2 regions of the Marinobacter sp. tcs-11 genome follow, and region 2 is predicted to be linked to the other one. Evidence: riboswitches for the same ligand, from Rfam matches in the RefSeq annotation. Region 2 holds a riboswitch; the other holds the start of a gene.
The links. A riboswitch is a leader RNA that binds a small molecule or an ion and turns the genes downstream of it on or off. The one in region 2 is predicted to bind thiamine pyrophosphate.

Region 1 (7,956 bases), on a different contig from region 2:
TACCAGGCTATGGCGGGGCATATAACGTTCTTTGCCACCAGGAGTCGTGGTAAGGGCGGGCACACTCATTCTGGCTTCCAGATCGTCAGGAACCCTGATCAACGTTGAGTAAAACTTCTGCTCGGCATACGAGAACCAGTGAAGCGCAATCAAGTTGGGAAACGGATCCATTTCACCGCCACCACCTCGTGGACCATACTTGCCCGTCCAACAACATGAAACAGTGCCTATAGGCACGCGCCAGCTGCGCTCACCCGACCTCTCGAGGTGCATGTTCATCACCCACATCTGATAGTGCTGCGGAGCAGCTACACCAATATACCAGGGAATATCACCTTTCTTCGCTGTGGAGCAGCCAGTGATAAGCAAGCCAACGCTGACAATCATCAAAAGCCTTCGAAGAGAATACATAACGGCACCTTATCGGTTGGCATGAATGGCGCGCTCTCCTGACGAAGCAGGAGCATTAGGACTAAAGTTTCGTCCGAAACGAATGTTCGTAACGGTTTCACCGATCATAAACCTTAACGCGTTATAGTTTGCCGAATAGTGAACATAGCGCTGCCTAATCAATGCCTGTTGACCCAAGGTCAACGAGGGAGAATCACAACCAGAAATAACTTGATGAAGAATGTCCTCGGAAACTTGCATCAAGTCATCAGGTATACGCGTTTCTTCGTCTGCACGAATATCTCGTAGCGGCACTCCAGCCTGGCTGGCCAATTCCCACATAACTTTGAAAGCTATTCTGGAATACTCTCCCCGAACCTGCCGCACCATCCGCAACGCCAGCTCTACCCGTCCATCTGGCGCCGGGTGAGCGGATACTTTCTTATGCACTTGATAATAAGCATCTCCCAGCGGACCGAGCTGACTGGGTGCTGGATCCGGTTCTTCAGATGATTGAACAGGCATGCTGTATTCCCCGATCCAGCCTTCCGATTCAAATTTGAGTTTCAAGTTATTCAGGTTATCCCATTCCATCGTCTGCTCTGGCCAACGATGACGATGTGTCGGAATCACATAGTAAGGAGTTACCAGAACATCCTCGCGTTGATTATCCGAGTAACCACCACCGATATCGGAATGCACCCCCGGCAATGAGATTTCCCGGAAGTTTTCAGGGAGACTGCCATCAGAATTCCGTAAGCTGTTGAGGGAGAAATTTTCCCGATGTTCGTCAGCTGCAATTAAATGCGCTGCGGCCTCTACCTTTTTGGGATCGAGATAGACAGTAACAGGTGCATTACGCTCATTCGACGGCGATAAATCAATGGCGAGCGGATTAATTACCGCAGCCACAGTGTCGAATACCCCCACAAAGCGGACAGCAACCTTACCTGGCCATTCCATGTCAAATGACTGAAACATCCGCCCCAGTGCACCAGTTGATCCTTCGAGTATTTCGTGGGCTGCCAAGCGAGCAGAGGCTGCGCCACGACTGAACCCGAATAAATCTACCGTTAGCGTTCTAATATTGCTCGAGAGTCCCAAACCATATATTCGCCGAACCACTCTAGAAAAGGCATTTCTCACCTGACTAACGATTCCTGTCTCCCCCATTCCAGAAACAGATCCAACCAACGAGTCACCTTCGCCAGTTTTAGTGCCAATACCAGGTGCATAAATCCATAGACGATGTGTAGCTCGACCATTCGATTCTTCACTGGACTCAATATAATGACGAGCCAGCTTCGCCACATTACTCGGCGCATTGCCATAACTCCCACCCAATGCCAGAGACAATCGATACTCACATTCCTCCAGTGACATCTCGCCGCGCTCAAAAGCCTCAACGCATTCGGTCGCCACTCGCTCTTCCAGTTCCCTGGAATTTTCAGCATTGTTGAGGGTGCCATCAGTGAAGATGCCGATTTCGAGATGGACCTCCGGAGGTGCTTCGGTGGTGGAAGATTCGGTCGTCTTGGTCAGTGGAGAGACAGGCAAAACGTTTTTCGAGAATGAGCTGGGTGAGCCGCCGGATTGAACGTCTTGCCGCGAAGCCTGCTCGCGCTGTTTAAGGCGATACTCCATCGCGAAATCGCCTGAAGGCAGACTTCCCACGCCCAGACTGCCCTGAACCCGCAAATCTCCCGGGGTAATACCGTGCTGATTCAGAGCGTTTACTCCGGCGATGATCTCATGATCAACTCCGGCGTCTGTCACCTGCCAACGGCCCTCGCCTCTCTCCCCCTCACGCCAACGCACGACGGGTGAGGATGGTGCGCCATCAATACTGTCAAAAACCAGAAGAAGTCGCCCATCCCGTATTTCCCGGAGGACATTTTCGATATGCGTATTGCGCTGTTCCTTAAACGCACGTGCTCCCAGACCGTAAGTTGCCGGCCGTCCAAGCAGACGCTCAAGGTTCAGGTTGGGGTCGTTCTGAATAAAACCGCGGGCTTTTTCCAAGGCAAAGAAGGGCGATTCCAGCCCTGGCAGATCTGCAGCCTGCAGATCCTGAGGTTGTATGATTTTCATTGCGTGTCATCCGTTGACGGGTGCTGATTTTCCCTGTGAAATCCCTTTCACAGGGATGTCATATTATCAAAGTCGTCAACGTAAACCGTGATCTGCCTTCAGCCAGGCCCGAATCAATACCCGGTACTCTTCTCATCCAGGTCAAACTCGAAACTGGCCGCCCGGCGGACTTCCGTTTTGAAGCATCCCGAGGGGTCAAGTTCCAGCCAGCGATAGCCGGGGGCCAAAGGCTCCACGGCAAAGTCGCTGGATCCTGTGGCAAACTGGATGCAGGTGGAGGGTGTAGCCAGCAGACATGCACCATTGCGCTGCTGTTCAAGCTCTTGATGAATATGACCCCATAGCACCACACGAACCTGCGGATGCCGGTCAATCACTTGCCAGAAGGCGTCCCGGTTTTTGAGCCCGATTTTTTCCATCCAGTCTGAGCCGATATCCACCGGGTGGTGATGCAGGCAAACCATAGCAGGCAGCTCTGGCCGTTCGGACAGAGCCCGATCGAGAAAACTCAATTCATCGGCCGAAAGCTCACCAAACACTTTGCCGTGTACCGAGGAATCCAGCATGACAAACTGCCAGCCGCCCTGTATCCATTGTTTCTGATCAGAGCCGGTCTCCGCCGCAATCGCAGACAACAGCGCAGAATCGTCGTGATTACCAGCAATCCAGAGCGAGGGGCAATCAAACGCCTGCAGTTGTTCACCGAAATACCGGTAGGCCTCCGGCGATGCATCCTGGGTGAGGTCTCCGGTGGCAAGAATCAGGTCGGGCTGGCCGTGATTGCGAAGCACTTCGCCAATCACCGCCGCCAGGCTGTCACGGGTGTTGACTCCCAGCAAGGCGCCATCCGCAGACGCCATCAGGTGCGGATCGGTAAGCTGCAACACATTGAGTGGGCGCGCCGTTGTGGGTTTGGTCATGCCAGGCCTGTTCTGTTTTCTGCAAGCAGTTGATAATCCAGACAAGTGTACGATGGCTGAGTTCAGATTGATTGTTCACGAATGGAAGGTGGATCACATTCTGACCAGCGGCACGCTAGATTTTGCAGTATTTGACAACTCTGCCACAGGTCCGACAACCGACTTTATAGACTTTCGGCGAACTGAGAAACCGTGCAGAGATGATGTCTTTCAATCGATGCCTTCGCCCGCCGACCAGGCTGCATGCTCCATCGGCAGGTGCCCGAAACGCAGGCAGTAGTCCAGCCAATCGGCCAGGAAGCCGTTCACCTGAACCTTTTCATCCGGGTGATGCATAAACCGGTTCGGATAGTCATTCACGGGCGCAATCTGTCGCTGCCGGTAGCAGCTGATTACTTCGGCCATCAGGGCGTCGTGGTATACGCGCACTGTCATCCGCGGGTTATTCAGCCACCGACCACTATTGTGAACTTGTTCCAGCAACAGGGTTTCGGTGAATCTGGCCGTCTGCAGTACTTCAATCCGCACCCGGCCCAGGTACTGGTTCTCCCGGTGCAGTTCGAACTCACATACGGGCTTGCCATCCACCTCAAGCTGGCGCAGCTTGCGCAGGCGCTGATAGTTGCCGTCGCAGAGTGCCCCCAACTGGCGCAGGTCCGGCACATACTGCCTGGGCCGTTTTACCCACTCCGTCATGCTTGCCACTCCCGCCGCAAACGCTCCCGGTTCAGTTGCAGCCACTGGATGGCAATAATCGCGGCGGCGTTATTGATGCGGCCATCAGCAATCATGGCAAAGCATTCATCCGCTGACACCACGTGGCTGAGAATGTCCTCGTGCTCATGTTCCATACCGAAAACACCACCAGCCTCGGCGGTGCTGATCTGACCGCAATACAGGTGGATCATTTCCGTGGTACCGCCTGGGGACACCAGGTAATCGCAGATCTTGTCCAGGCGACTGAAACTCAGCCCAGCCTCTTCCTGACCTTCTCGCTGAGCCACCTCTTCCGGGCTCTCACCATCCTCATTCATACCAGCAACAAGCTCCAGTAACCAGGGGGACTGATTACGGCCGAGCGCACCCAGACGAAACTGCTCCAGAAGTACAACCTCGTCGCGCCCCGGATCGTATGGCAGCACGCAGGTGGCATCACCTCGGATGAACAGTTCCCGGCTAAAAACGGGCATGTCGCGGCCATCGAAGCGCGGATGTGTCAGCCAGAGTTTGTCCATGCGGAAGAAGCCCTGGAACACAGTTTCGCGCATTTCAACTTTGACATCACTGGCGTTGAACTGGAATGGTTTTGGCATTACTGCTTCCGGTTGCACATTCGGCCTTGAACGATAGCCGGAGCCACGGCGGGGTGCAAGTTAACAGCCCGCCAGGCTCGGATTCACGCTATGGCGGAAGCATGCAGATGCGGGTCAGACCTTGTCGTAGATCTTGCTGCCTGATTCCACGAATTCCCGCGATTTCGCCTGCATACCGGCGTCAATCGCCGATACCTCATCAATGCCTTGCTCTGCCGCGTAGTCCCGGACTTCCTGGGAGATCTTCATGGAGCAGAACTTAGGCCCGCACATGGAGCAGAAATGCGCCACCTTGGCCGATTCCTTGGGAAGGGTTTCGTCGTGGTAGGCGCGGGCGGTGTCCGGGTCCAGGCCGAGGTTGAACTGGTCTTCCCAGCGGAACTCGAAGCGGGCCTTGGACAGCGCGTTGTCGCGGATCTGGGCGCCTGGGTGGCCTTTGGCGAGATCGGCAGCGTGGGCGGCGATTTTGTAGGTGATGATGCCGGTTTTTACGTCGTCTTTGTTGGGCAGGCCCAGATGCTCTTTCGGGGTGACGTAGCAGAGCATGGCGCAGCCATACCAGCCGATCATCGCCGCGCCGATGCCGGAGGTGATGTGGTCATAGCCCGGGGCAATATCCGTGGTCAACGGGCCGAGGGTGTAGAACGGCGCCTCGTCGCAGCATTCCAGCTGCTTATCCATGTTTTCTTTGATCAGGTGCATGGGCACGTGGCCGGGGCCTTCGATCATGCACTGGACGTCGTGTTTCCAGGCAATTTTGGTCAGCTCACCCAGGGTTTCCAGTTCGCCGAACTGGGCTGCGTCGTTGGCGTCGGCGATGGAGCCGGGGCGCAGGCCGTCGCCAAGGCTGAAAGAGACATCGTAGGCTTTCATGATTTCGCAGATGTCTTCGAAATGCTCATACAGGAAGCTTTCTTTGTGGTGCGCCAGGCACCACTTGGCCATGATGGAACCACCCCGGGAAACGATGCCGGTGGTGCGTTTGGCGGTGAGGGGCACGTGGTGTAAACGAACACCCGCGTGGATGGTGAAGTAATCCACGCCTTGCTCGGCTTGTTCGACCAGGGTGTCCCGGAAGATTTCCCAGGTCAGGTCTTCCGCAACGCCGCCCACCTTTTCCAGCGCCTGATAGATAGGCACGGTGCCGATGGGAACCGGGGAGTTGCGGATGATCCATTCGCGGGTTTCGTGGATGTTCTTGCCGGTGGACAGGTCCATCACCGTATCGGAACCCCAGCGGATACCCCAGGTGAGCTTTTCCACTTCGTCTTCGATAGACGAGGTGACCGCGGAGTTGCCGATGTTGCCGTTGATCTTCACCAAAAAATTGCGGCCAATGATCATCGGCTCGATTTCCGGATGGTTGATGTTGGCGGGGATGATGGCCCGGCCACGGGCGACTTCATCGCGCACGAACTCCGGAGTGATTTCCGCAGGCAAACTGGCCCCGAATGACTGGCCGGGGTGCTGGTCCGCCAGTAGGCCGTTGTCCCGGGCTTCCTGCAGCATCATATTTTCCCGGATGGCCACGTACTCCATTTCCGGCGTAATAATCCCCTGGCGTGCGTAGTGCATCTGGCTGACGTTTTTGCCGGGCCTGGCACGCAGGGGTTTGCGTTCATCCATAAAGCGGAGCGGGTCCAGCTGCGGGTCTTTCATGCGACGGCGGGTGAATTCGGAGGTGTAGCCTTCCAGTTGCTGTACATCGCCCCGCTCGGCAATCCAGGCGGCGCGAACCGGCGGCAAGCCCTTGCGCAGATCAATGGTGGCTTCCGGGTCTGTGTAGGGCCCAGAGGTATCGTATACCACCACGGGCGGGTTCTTCTCGCCACCCATTTCAGTGGGAGTGTCGCCCACAGTAATTTCCCGCATTGGCACCCGCAGATCGGGTCGGCTACCCTGCACGTATATTTTTCGTGAGCTTGGTAATGGTTTGATTGCTGCGGAGTCTACTTTTGCGGAGTCGCTGAGGTATGCTGGTAAGTCCGTCATGATCTGCTCCCGGATGGTCTTGTGGTATCGGGTCGCGTATGACGGAGTTGCGACAGACTGCCCTACAGGCTTAGTGTCGCGGTTCATCTGGTCTTAATCCCTACGCCGGTATTATCCGGATCAGGTCGCGGGTTCTGCGTTGCAATCTCAGCCGATCGCCAGTTTATGGCGAATCAGCACCCCGTCAGGACGCGATTCTGAATTCGTTTGTCCACAAAATACGTGGACTTAGCAAGTCTAGAGACGGGAGCGATTATTGTCCATAATGGTCAACCAATACCTTTGGGTCATTGCCGGGCAGATTCCCGGAGTCAGTATTTCAGGAGAACCAATGAAAAAACGTTTACTTCCAGGATTGATCACCCTGCTCGCAGCCCAGCCCGCTTTCTCTCTGGATCTTGTGGAGGCTTATGAGCAGGCACTGTCATATGACTCCGGCATTGCCTCTGCCATGGCACAGTTCCAGGCCCAGCAGGCAACCAGCGATGTCAGCAAGAGCGCCCTGCTGCCCAAAATCTCGGCGGTTGGGTCAGCAAGCTACACACGTTTCAAGCCCAGGAATATACCCGGGGGGGCAAACGCCGATGAGCTGGTGCGGCAACTCTTCGCGGGAGACAGTTATCGAACCTACCGCTACGGCGTCGAGCTGACCCAGCCACTGTTCCGGGCTCAAGACTGGTTCAGCTACGAAGCCAGCCAGTTCCAGGCCGAGGCGGCCGAGGCCCAGTACAACCTGGCCCAGCAACAACTGATTCTGGATGTGGCAACCGCCTACTTCGATGTCCTGCGCGCCAAGGACACCGTCACAACCGCAAAAGCGACTGAAACGGCCATCCAGCGCCAGTACGAACAGGCCCGGGAACGGTTTGACGTGGGGCTCATTGCCGTCACCGAAGTCTATGAAGCGCGTGCCAGCTACGACGATGCCAGGAGCCAGCGCATCGCCGCCGACAACGACCTGAATGTGGCCAGGGAACAACTGGCCCGGTTAACCGGAGAATATCCGGACGCCATGGAAAATCTCAGGCAGAATTTTCCGCTCGGGCGCCCGGAGCCCATGGATCCGACTTCGTGGGAAGCAACCGCGGTGGAGCAAAACTGGTCTATTCAGGCGGCCCTGAGGCAACTCAATGCCAGCGAAGCCAGCCTGAAAGCGGCAAAGTCCGGTCATTTGCCAACCCTTGAGCTGAGCGCCTCCTACCAGGAAACCAGTCTGGAGAACGCCCTTTTTACCCAGCAGGAGCGCAGCC
Region 2 (7,956 bases):
AACTGAGCTATTCCCGCTCTAATGTTTCAGAGGCATTGCCTCGTCAACGGCTGCGTATTCTACGGATTCCGCCTTCGCCGTCAACACCTTTTTTTCAACTTTCTGTTTTTACTGAAAATCTGCACAAAGTTTAGCCAGCAACGATTCAGGATCGATCCCCAGCCACCGCTGTGGCATTACGCGCGCCGGCCAGCTGCCCGGCGGAATCGCAGTTCAGGTAACTGGAGGACTGGAGCCATTCCTGATCGGGATAGTATTTAAACACCAGCTGTCCGCCCTTGAGCTCGTCTACCACGGTTTTGATGATTTGATTGTCTACCGCCGGGCAGCCATGACTACGGCCGATTCTGCCGTACTTTGTTACCCAGCTGTCCTGAACGTAGTCTGCACCATGGATAACAATTGCCCGCTGACGAGCCAGGTCGTTGAAACCCGGTTCCAATCCATCAAGGCGCAACGAATAGCCATGGGAACCCCGATAGGATTCGGCGGCTTTGAACAGGCCGATACTGGACTTGTGACTGCCCTCGATATTGGAAAATGCGGTTGCCTCAGCATTACCAGAGTTTTTACCGTGAGCCACGAGGTCACGAAGGATTAATTCTCCTTCGTTCAGATCAAACAACCATAGCCTTTCTTTGGAGGACGGCAAAGAGAAGTCGATCACCGCCAGCCGCTCTGGCATGGCCGTGCCATTGCTGATGGCGCAACGGGTTGCCTTGAGTGCAGCTTCGAGAACCTGTGGGCTGAGCTTGGGAGCCGCGGAAGCCAAACGTCCAAACATCTCCTCGTTCGCGGTTTGGGCGTGGCCTGCGGCCGACAACCCAAGGGTAAAAAGCGCGCCTGCAACCAGGGCAGAAATCTTTCGTCGTTTGTGATGCTTTGGCATCAAACTTACCTCTCAACCAGATAGAAGCTGCATAAATCCGCAGATCAAAAAATGCCCCATTCTATCAATAAAAAATGAGACACCCGTCATCGCCGTACAAAAAATAAACAAGCAGTAATCAAACATACGAATTCCGGGGTGTGGCTCCGGCGTGATAGCATTGACTCAACTCAACGGGGTGCCTGGAAGGGCTGAGACCATACCCGCGGAACCTGACCCGGTTAATACCGGCGTAGGGATTGAGTCACCACCTTTCGTGGTGTTCGCGGCATGGCACCCCCGCTACTGAACAAGGTGCCAATGTATGATTTCACGCTTGATTCCCGCGTTGTTCGCCGTGTCGCTGCCGCTGATGGTTGCCGCCGATGAACCGACCGTCCTGAATGTGTATACCCATCCCTCCTTTGCCGCCGAATGGGGCCCGGGGCCCGCGGTTAAAGAGGCGTTTGAAGCCCAATGCGGGTGCTCCCTGAACTACACCGTATTGGACAGCGGCGGAGACATTCTGCAAAGGCTCCGGCTGGAAGGAAGCTCCACTCCGGCAGATGTGGTTCTGGGGCTGGATACCGGCACCATGGAGACCGCTCGGCAAACCGGCCTTCTGGGCCGCCACGGCCAATCACTGGGACGCCTGGCATTGCCTGTTAACTGGGACGACGACACTTTCGTGCCCTACGACTGGGGCTATTTTGCCTTTGTCTACGATACCGAGCAGTTGTCGGAGCCGCCCTCAAGCCTTGAAGAACTGGTCAACGCGCCAGACGATCTCAAGATCATTATTCAGGATCCGCGCACCAGCACACCGGGACTCGGCCTGTTGCTCTGGATGCATGCCGTCTATGGTGATGAAGCGCCCGCAAAGTGGCAGCAGCTCAGCGACAAGATTCTCGCAACCACCCAAAGCTGGAGTGACGGTTATTTCTCGCTATTCATGAATGGCGAAGCGCCTATGATCCTCTCTTACAGCACCTCTCCTGCGTATCACATGGCTATCGACAAAACTGACCGTTATCAGGCGGCCCGTTTCAATGAAGGACATTACCTGCAGGTCGAAGTCGCCGCCCTGGTGGAAAGCTCCGATAACAAGACACTTGCCAGAGAGTTTCTGGACTTCATGCTGACCGCGGACTTCCAGCGTCATATTCCACTGAAGAATGTGATGTATCCGGCCGTTGATCTTGGGGATGAATTGCCAGAGGTTTTCGACAAGCTGATTACACCATCCGAAGCCCTGTATATAAATCCCGCGAAAGTTGCCACCATTCGCCGACAGTTGGTGAACGACTGGCTTGATGCACTGACCGACTGATGTGATGCCAACACACGCGAGTGCCGTCCCCTTCAGCCATCCTGGCTGGCAAATCTGGCCCGGCCTGTTACTCGGCACCGGGCTATTGCTGCTCGTGGCACTTGGCTTGGGGAGCATACTACAGGAGGCCGGAGAGCTGGATCCGGGGCGCACGCTGGCAAGTTCCTATTTCCAGAGCGTGGTCCGATTTACCCTTTGGCAGGCCTTTTTATCCGTCCTGTTAAGCCTGGCGCTGGCGCTCCCGGTGGCGACCGCCCTCGCCCGCTACAGAGGCTTCCCTGGTCGCACATTGATTCTGCGGCTGATGGAGTTGAGTCTGGTTTTACCCACTATCGTGGCAGTCTCAGGCATCATAGCGGTGTTTGGTCGGCAGGGCTGGTTCACCGGTCTGCTCAATATCTGGCTTCCTGGTAATGGATGGAATCTTTATGGGCTGAACGGCATTCTGCTCGCCCACGTGTTCTTCAATGCGCCACTGGCGGCCCGAATCCTGTTGCAGGCTCTGGATTCCATACCCGCGCCACGAATGAGAACCGCCTCTCAGCTTGGGCTCGGCGGCTGGTGGCTGTGGCGTGCGGTACACTGGCCCGCCATCAAACCGGTACTGCCCGGCGTGGCGGCACTGGTGTTCACGCTGTGCTTCACCAGTTTTGCCATCATCATGACGCTGGGCGGAGGGCCAGGAACAACCACCCTGGAAGTCGCCATCTACCAGGCCCTGCGCTTTGAATTCGATTTCGCCCGTGCCGCGCTGTTTGCCATTCTGCAGCTGTTGATCTGTGGCATCCTCTGGTGGCTGGTTTTCCGGAAGCGTCTGGACACCGCTGTACTGCCAAACCGCCGGTTATCACGTCCGGTCCCTCTGTTTGCACGGCCCTGGCAAGGGTTTTCAGCGGGTCTGCTCCTGGCGATTTTCACGGCCTTTCTGATCGCGCCACTACTGGCCATTATCCTGCGCGGTTTACCGGCGTTATGGCCAACGGCGGATGCTTCTTTTATTTACCAGCAGCTCTTGCCGGCCACCGCCCGCAGTCTGTTAATCGCCATTCCGGCCGGGCTCGGTTCGGTGGTCGTTGCCTTGCTAACCCTGGCGGCAGCCAACCGGGCTCGTCGGCGCTGCCTGGCCATAGTGCCGGCCGTCACTGGCTACCTCCCATTGATCGTACCGCCTCTGGTACTGGGGACCGGGCTTTTTATTCTGCTAAGGCCGCAATTGGGGAATACCATGCAGGGATGGTTCCTGGTGGGCCTGATCAACGGGCTGATGGCCGTGCCGTTTGTCTTGCAGATTCTGCGCGGACCACTGGCAAGCCTGGATGCCGACTCACTCAGACAGGCAGACCAACTGGGCCTCCTGGGCTGGTATCGATGGCGATGGCTGTATTGGCCGCATCTGCGCCGTCCAGTTGCTCTGGCCCTGGCGTATGGTGTGGCATTATCTCTGGGTGACTTCGGTGTTATCGCCCTGTTCGGCAGCCCGGGCAAACCCACGCTCCCGGTTTTGCTTTATCAGCAACTGGGCAGTTACCGGTTGGCGGAAGCTGCAGGTACCGGGCTCTGGCTGTTGGGGCTACTGGTACTGATCTTTGTATCGCTCTCCCGTGTTCCCGGCGTTAAGTCCAGAACAACTTCCGCTGCGAGCCAACCACTGCCGGAGCCTGAACATGCTTGAGATCAAAGATCTGGCCTTCGAGTATGGGCCTGACGGTCGTCTCTGGCGATTCGATTTTTCCGTGCCTGCCGGCGAATGTCTGGCCATCCAGGGCCCCAGCGGTTCCGGCAAATCAACCCTGCTCAGTCTGGTTGCAGGTTTTCTCCCGCCAGCCAGCGGCCGGATTCTCTGGCAGGACAAGCCGATCCACTTGCTAAAGCCCTGGCAGCGCCCGGTCACGAGCGTGTTCCAGGAACACAACCTGTTCGAGCACCTGGATGTCTTTACCAATATTGGCCTTGGCATTCACCCCGGCCTCAAGCTGGATGAATCTCAACGCCACGCCATTGAAGCCGGACTGGAACGCACCGGGTTAGCAGGTTTCGGTCCCAGAATGCCTGGCGAGCTTTCCGGTGGCCAACGCCAGCGCGTTGCCTTGCTGCGAGCCATCCTGCGGCGCCAACCATTGCTCTTGCTGGATGAGCCGATGACGGGCCTGGACACCGAGACCCGGAAGATTCTGTACGCCATGCTGCTGGAAGAGAAAGCCCGGGGCATCACCATGCTACTGGCCAGTCACGATGAAGAAGAACGCAGAATACTGGCAGACAGCCACTGGAATCTTTAAGCTTTCAGAGAACTCAAACAGGGACTCCGTGACTCCGTGGCAAACGAACCAGGCCTATCTCAGCCACTTGGCGCCCACACTCCCGGTAACGCCGAATTCGGTGGCCATACGCTGAAGTTTTCCGGCGACTGGACTCTGTCCCACTATTCCGTCCTGAATCGGCAAACAACTGCCCTGAAACCTCGTGCAGCCGGCTGCAACCCGGATTTTTCCGGCCTGGGCCGCCTGGACACTGCCGGCGCTTCGTTGATGGTGAAACTGCTTGGCAGCGAGGCTCTGATCAGCGCTCTGCAACGAGCTGAATTACCGGATGAACAGCGCGCCCTGATACAGGCGGTTGCTGAAGCCATGAACCAGCCATCGGCGGCGGTCGCAACCGTTAACCCGGTCGTGGCGTTTCTGGCGGAGATCGGAAAGAAGGTGACCACGCTGGGGCAACTTGTCTGGTTGCTGGCCGGGTTTATTGGCCAGACGCTGGGCACCCTGTTCTACATCCTGCCCCGGCCTACTCGCTGGCGTATAACACCCTTTGTGGCGGCACTACACGACACCGGCCTGAATGCCCTGCCCATTGTTGCCCTGCTTACCTTTCTGGTTGGCGCCGTGGTTGCGTTTCTTGGCGCGACAGTTCTTGAGGACTTTGGCGCAACCATTTACACCGTGGATCTGGTGGCGTTCTCGTTCCTGCGGGAGTTCGGCGTACTTCTGGCAGCCATCCTGCTGGCCGGCCGAACCGCCAGTGCATTCACCGCACAGATTGGTGCCATGAAAGTCAATGAAGAACTCGACGCTATTCGCACCCTGGGTCTCAATCCGGTGGAACTGCTGGTCGTTCCCCGGGTATTGGCAATGATGTTCAGCCTCCCCATTCTCACGTTTATCGGCATGATCTCGGGCATGGTCGGTGGGGCTGTGGTCTGCGCAGTGGCTCTGGACATTCCACCCAGCCAGTTCATTGCCATTGTCGAACGGGATATCGCCCTGAAGCACTTCCTGGTCGGCCTTGGCAAGGCGCCGGTGTTCGCATTTCTGATCGCCGTCATTGGTTGCCTGGAAGGCTTCAAAGTGGCCGGCAGTGCTCAGTCTGTCGGGGAACACACCACCTCCAGCGTGGTGCAGTCTATCTTTATGGTGATACTGCTGGATTCCGTGGCAGCGCTGTTTTTCATGGAAATGGGTTGGTAAAGCATGGCGGATCATCCGGTCATACAGGTACGCGCACTCGACAACCGGTTCGGCAGCCACATCGTTCATGAGAAACTCGATCTGGATCTGTATCCCCGGGAGATTCTGGGTGTGGTCGGCGGTTCCGGCACCGGCAAGTCCGTTCTTTTGCGCAGTATAGTTGGCCTGAATCCACCGTCCGGCGGGCACATCACCGTTTTTGGTGAAGATTTGACGGAACTATCCGCCACCGAACGCTCTCGCTATGAGCAACGTTTCGGGGTTCTGTTTCAGGGCGGCGCCTTGTTCACGTCACTGAACCTTGAGCAGAACATCGCGCTGCCGCTGATTGAACACGCCCGACTGTCGCGGGCCGAAGCGGAGGAACTGGCCCGAATGAAGCTGGCCTTGACCGGCCTGCCACCAGAAGCCGCCACGAAATACCCGGCCGAACTCTCCGGCGGTATGGTCAAGCGGGCGGCCCTGGCCCGGGCGCTGGCGCTGGACCCGGAAATCCTGTTTCTGGATGAACCAACCGCCGGTCTGGACCCGATCGGCGCTGCTGCCTTTGACGAGCTGATTGTCACCCTTCGCAACGCACTGGGCCTGACGGTATTTCTTGTTACCCACGATCTGGATACCCTGTACACCACCTGTGACCGTGTTGCGGTTCTGTCTCAACGCAGGGTGCTGGTTGCCGATACTCTGGAAAAGGTGGCACAAACCGACGATCGCTGGATTCAGGACTACTTCCATGGTCCCCGTGGCCGCGCGGCGATTACAGCCCACAACAGGCTAACCAAACAGGAGCCCGGTTAATGGAGCCCAAGGCCCATCACGTTATCATCGGATTCTTCACGCTTGCGGCAGTCATCGCTGCCTTGCTGTTTGCCCTGTGGCTTGGAAAATCATCTACCGACACTAACTGGGCCTATTACCGGATCGGGTTTGATCACCCGGTTGGCGGGCTGGCCAAGGGTAACCCGGTCCTCTATACCGGCGTCCCGGTGGGCGACGTGCTGGATCTTACCCTGGCGCCGGACAACCCCGCCCATGTGCGGGTACTGGTGAGGGTGAATCAGGATATTCCGGTACGGGAGAATACCCGCGCGGGCCTGGTACTGGCCAACATAACCGGCAGCATGAGCATACAGTTTACCGGAGGCACACCAGACAGCCCCATTCTGGAAGGCCACAAAGCCAATCCACCGCTGATAGCCGCCGAGCCTTCGGCCTTCAGTAACCTGCTGACCAATGGCGAGGCCATGCTCGGCAAAGCAGAGCAGTTGCTGGAGAATGCCAACCGGCTGATGTCCGAAGACAACCTGAGCAACATTGCCGAAATTCTTGAAAACGCCCGCCAGGCCAGTGAATCCCTGCTGGCGAGCCGGGACGAGCTTGAGGCGCTGATGACCCGGTTCGATGAAGCCGGCATCCGTGCCGAAGAAGCTGCCATCAAGGTGTCTGCCGCGGCAGACAGGTCCCGAGAGGTCCTGGATGAGCGGGTGGAACCGGTTCTCCTGGCCATGTCCAGGGCGCTGACCACCCTTCAACCTACCCTGGATCGACTGGACACCCTCACCGGCGACAATGAACTGGCGCTGGACGCTGGGCTTCAGGGTCTGGGAGAAATAACCCCTGCATTGCGGGAGCTGCGTAGCACCTTGCGCAACCTGAACTCGTTTACCCGCAGGCTGGAGCAGGACCCCACCGGAACCTTGTGGGGCGGCACCGGCATCAAGGAGTACGAACAATGAAAGTGCTATCCGCTCTCGCCTTGGGCCTGGTTCTGGCTGGCTGCACGGTCTTCCCGGTGCCCGAATCCCCTCGCCTGATGGAGCTGGCACCAGCGAGCGACTTGCCAGCATTTGACCAGGCGCTGCCGGCCAGCCTTCGGGTAGATACGCCACTGGCTTCTGACCCGCTGGACAGCGCTCGTATTCTGATTAAACCGTCGGCTTACGAATACCGGGCCCTGGCAGGCGCCCGATGGCGAGAGAGTATTCCCGTGGTCGTTCGCGATCACCTGCTGGAAACCTTCCGGGCAAGCGGCGCGTTCGCGAATGTGATGACCGACACCAGCCCGGCAACGTCGCAGTTAACCCTGGTCTCCGAGCTGACCGGATTTCATGCTGAGAATGGTGAAACTGGCACACGGGTGGTGATCAGGCTGCATCAGCAACTCATGGATAATCGCACCAGACGGAGCTTGTGTGTGAGGAGTTATGAAGCCAGTGCGAACGCACAAAGCACCGCGCTGGGGGAGTTGATGGAGGCCTTCAGTAATGCCAGTGCACATTCATCCGTGACCACAG

Region 1: another riboswitch for thiamine pyrophosphate. It lies ahead of thiC (phosphomethylpyrimidine synthase ThiC); the one in region 2 lies ahead of thiB (thiamine ABC transporter substrate binding subunit).

What each region holds. Positions count from the first base shown of each region.
Region 1 covers NZ_LLYU01000009.1:69,217-77,172, reverse strand. Annotated here, with positions in the region: gene ARC85_RS11800 (DUF2931 family protein) at 1-411, opposite strand, end outside; gene ARC85_RS11795 (T6SS phospholipase effector Tle1-like catalytic domain-containing protein) at 421-2,481, opposite strand; gene cpdA (3',5'-cyclic-AMP phosphodiesterase) at 2,595-3,401, opposite strand; gene ARC85_RS11785 (DUF1249 domain-containing protein) at 3,612-4,097, opposite strand; gene ARC85_RS11780 (NUDIX domain-containing protein) at 4,094-4,714, opposite strand; gene thiC (phosphomethylpyrimidine synthase ThiC) at 4,829-6,706, opposite strand; TPP riboswitch at 6,787-6,900, opposite strand; gene ARC85_RS11770 (TolC family outer membrane protein) at 7,038-7,956, shown strand, end outside.
Region 2 covers NZ_LLYU01000032.1:39-7,994, forward strand. Annotated here, with positions in the region: gene ARC85_RS18885 (murein L,D-transpeptidase catalytic domain family protein) at 146-889, opposite strand; TPP riboswitch at 1,054-1,145, shown strand; gene thiB (thiamine ABC transporter substrate binding subunit) at 1,194-2,198, shown strand; gene thiP (thiamine/thiamine pyrophosphate ABC transporter permease) at 2,203-3,870, shown strand; gene ARC85_RS18900 (thiamine ABC transporter ATP-binding protein) at 3,863-4,477, shown strand; gene ARC85_RS18905 (MlaE family ABC transporter permease) at 4,514-5,662, shown strand; gene ARC85_RS18910 (ABC transporter ATP-binding protein) at 5,666-6,460, shown strand; gene ARC85_RS18915 (MlaD family protein) at 6,460-7,398, shown strand; gene ARC85_RS18920 (ABC-type transport auxiliary lipoprotein family protein) at 7,395-7,956, shown strand, end outside.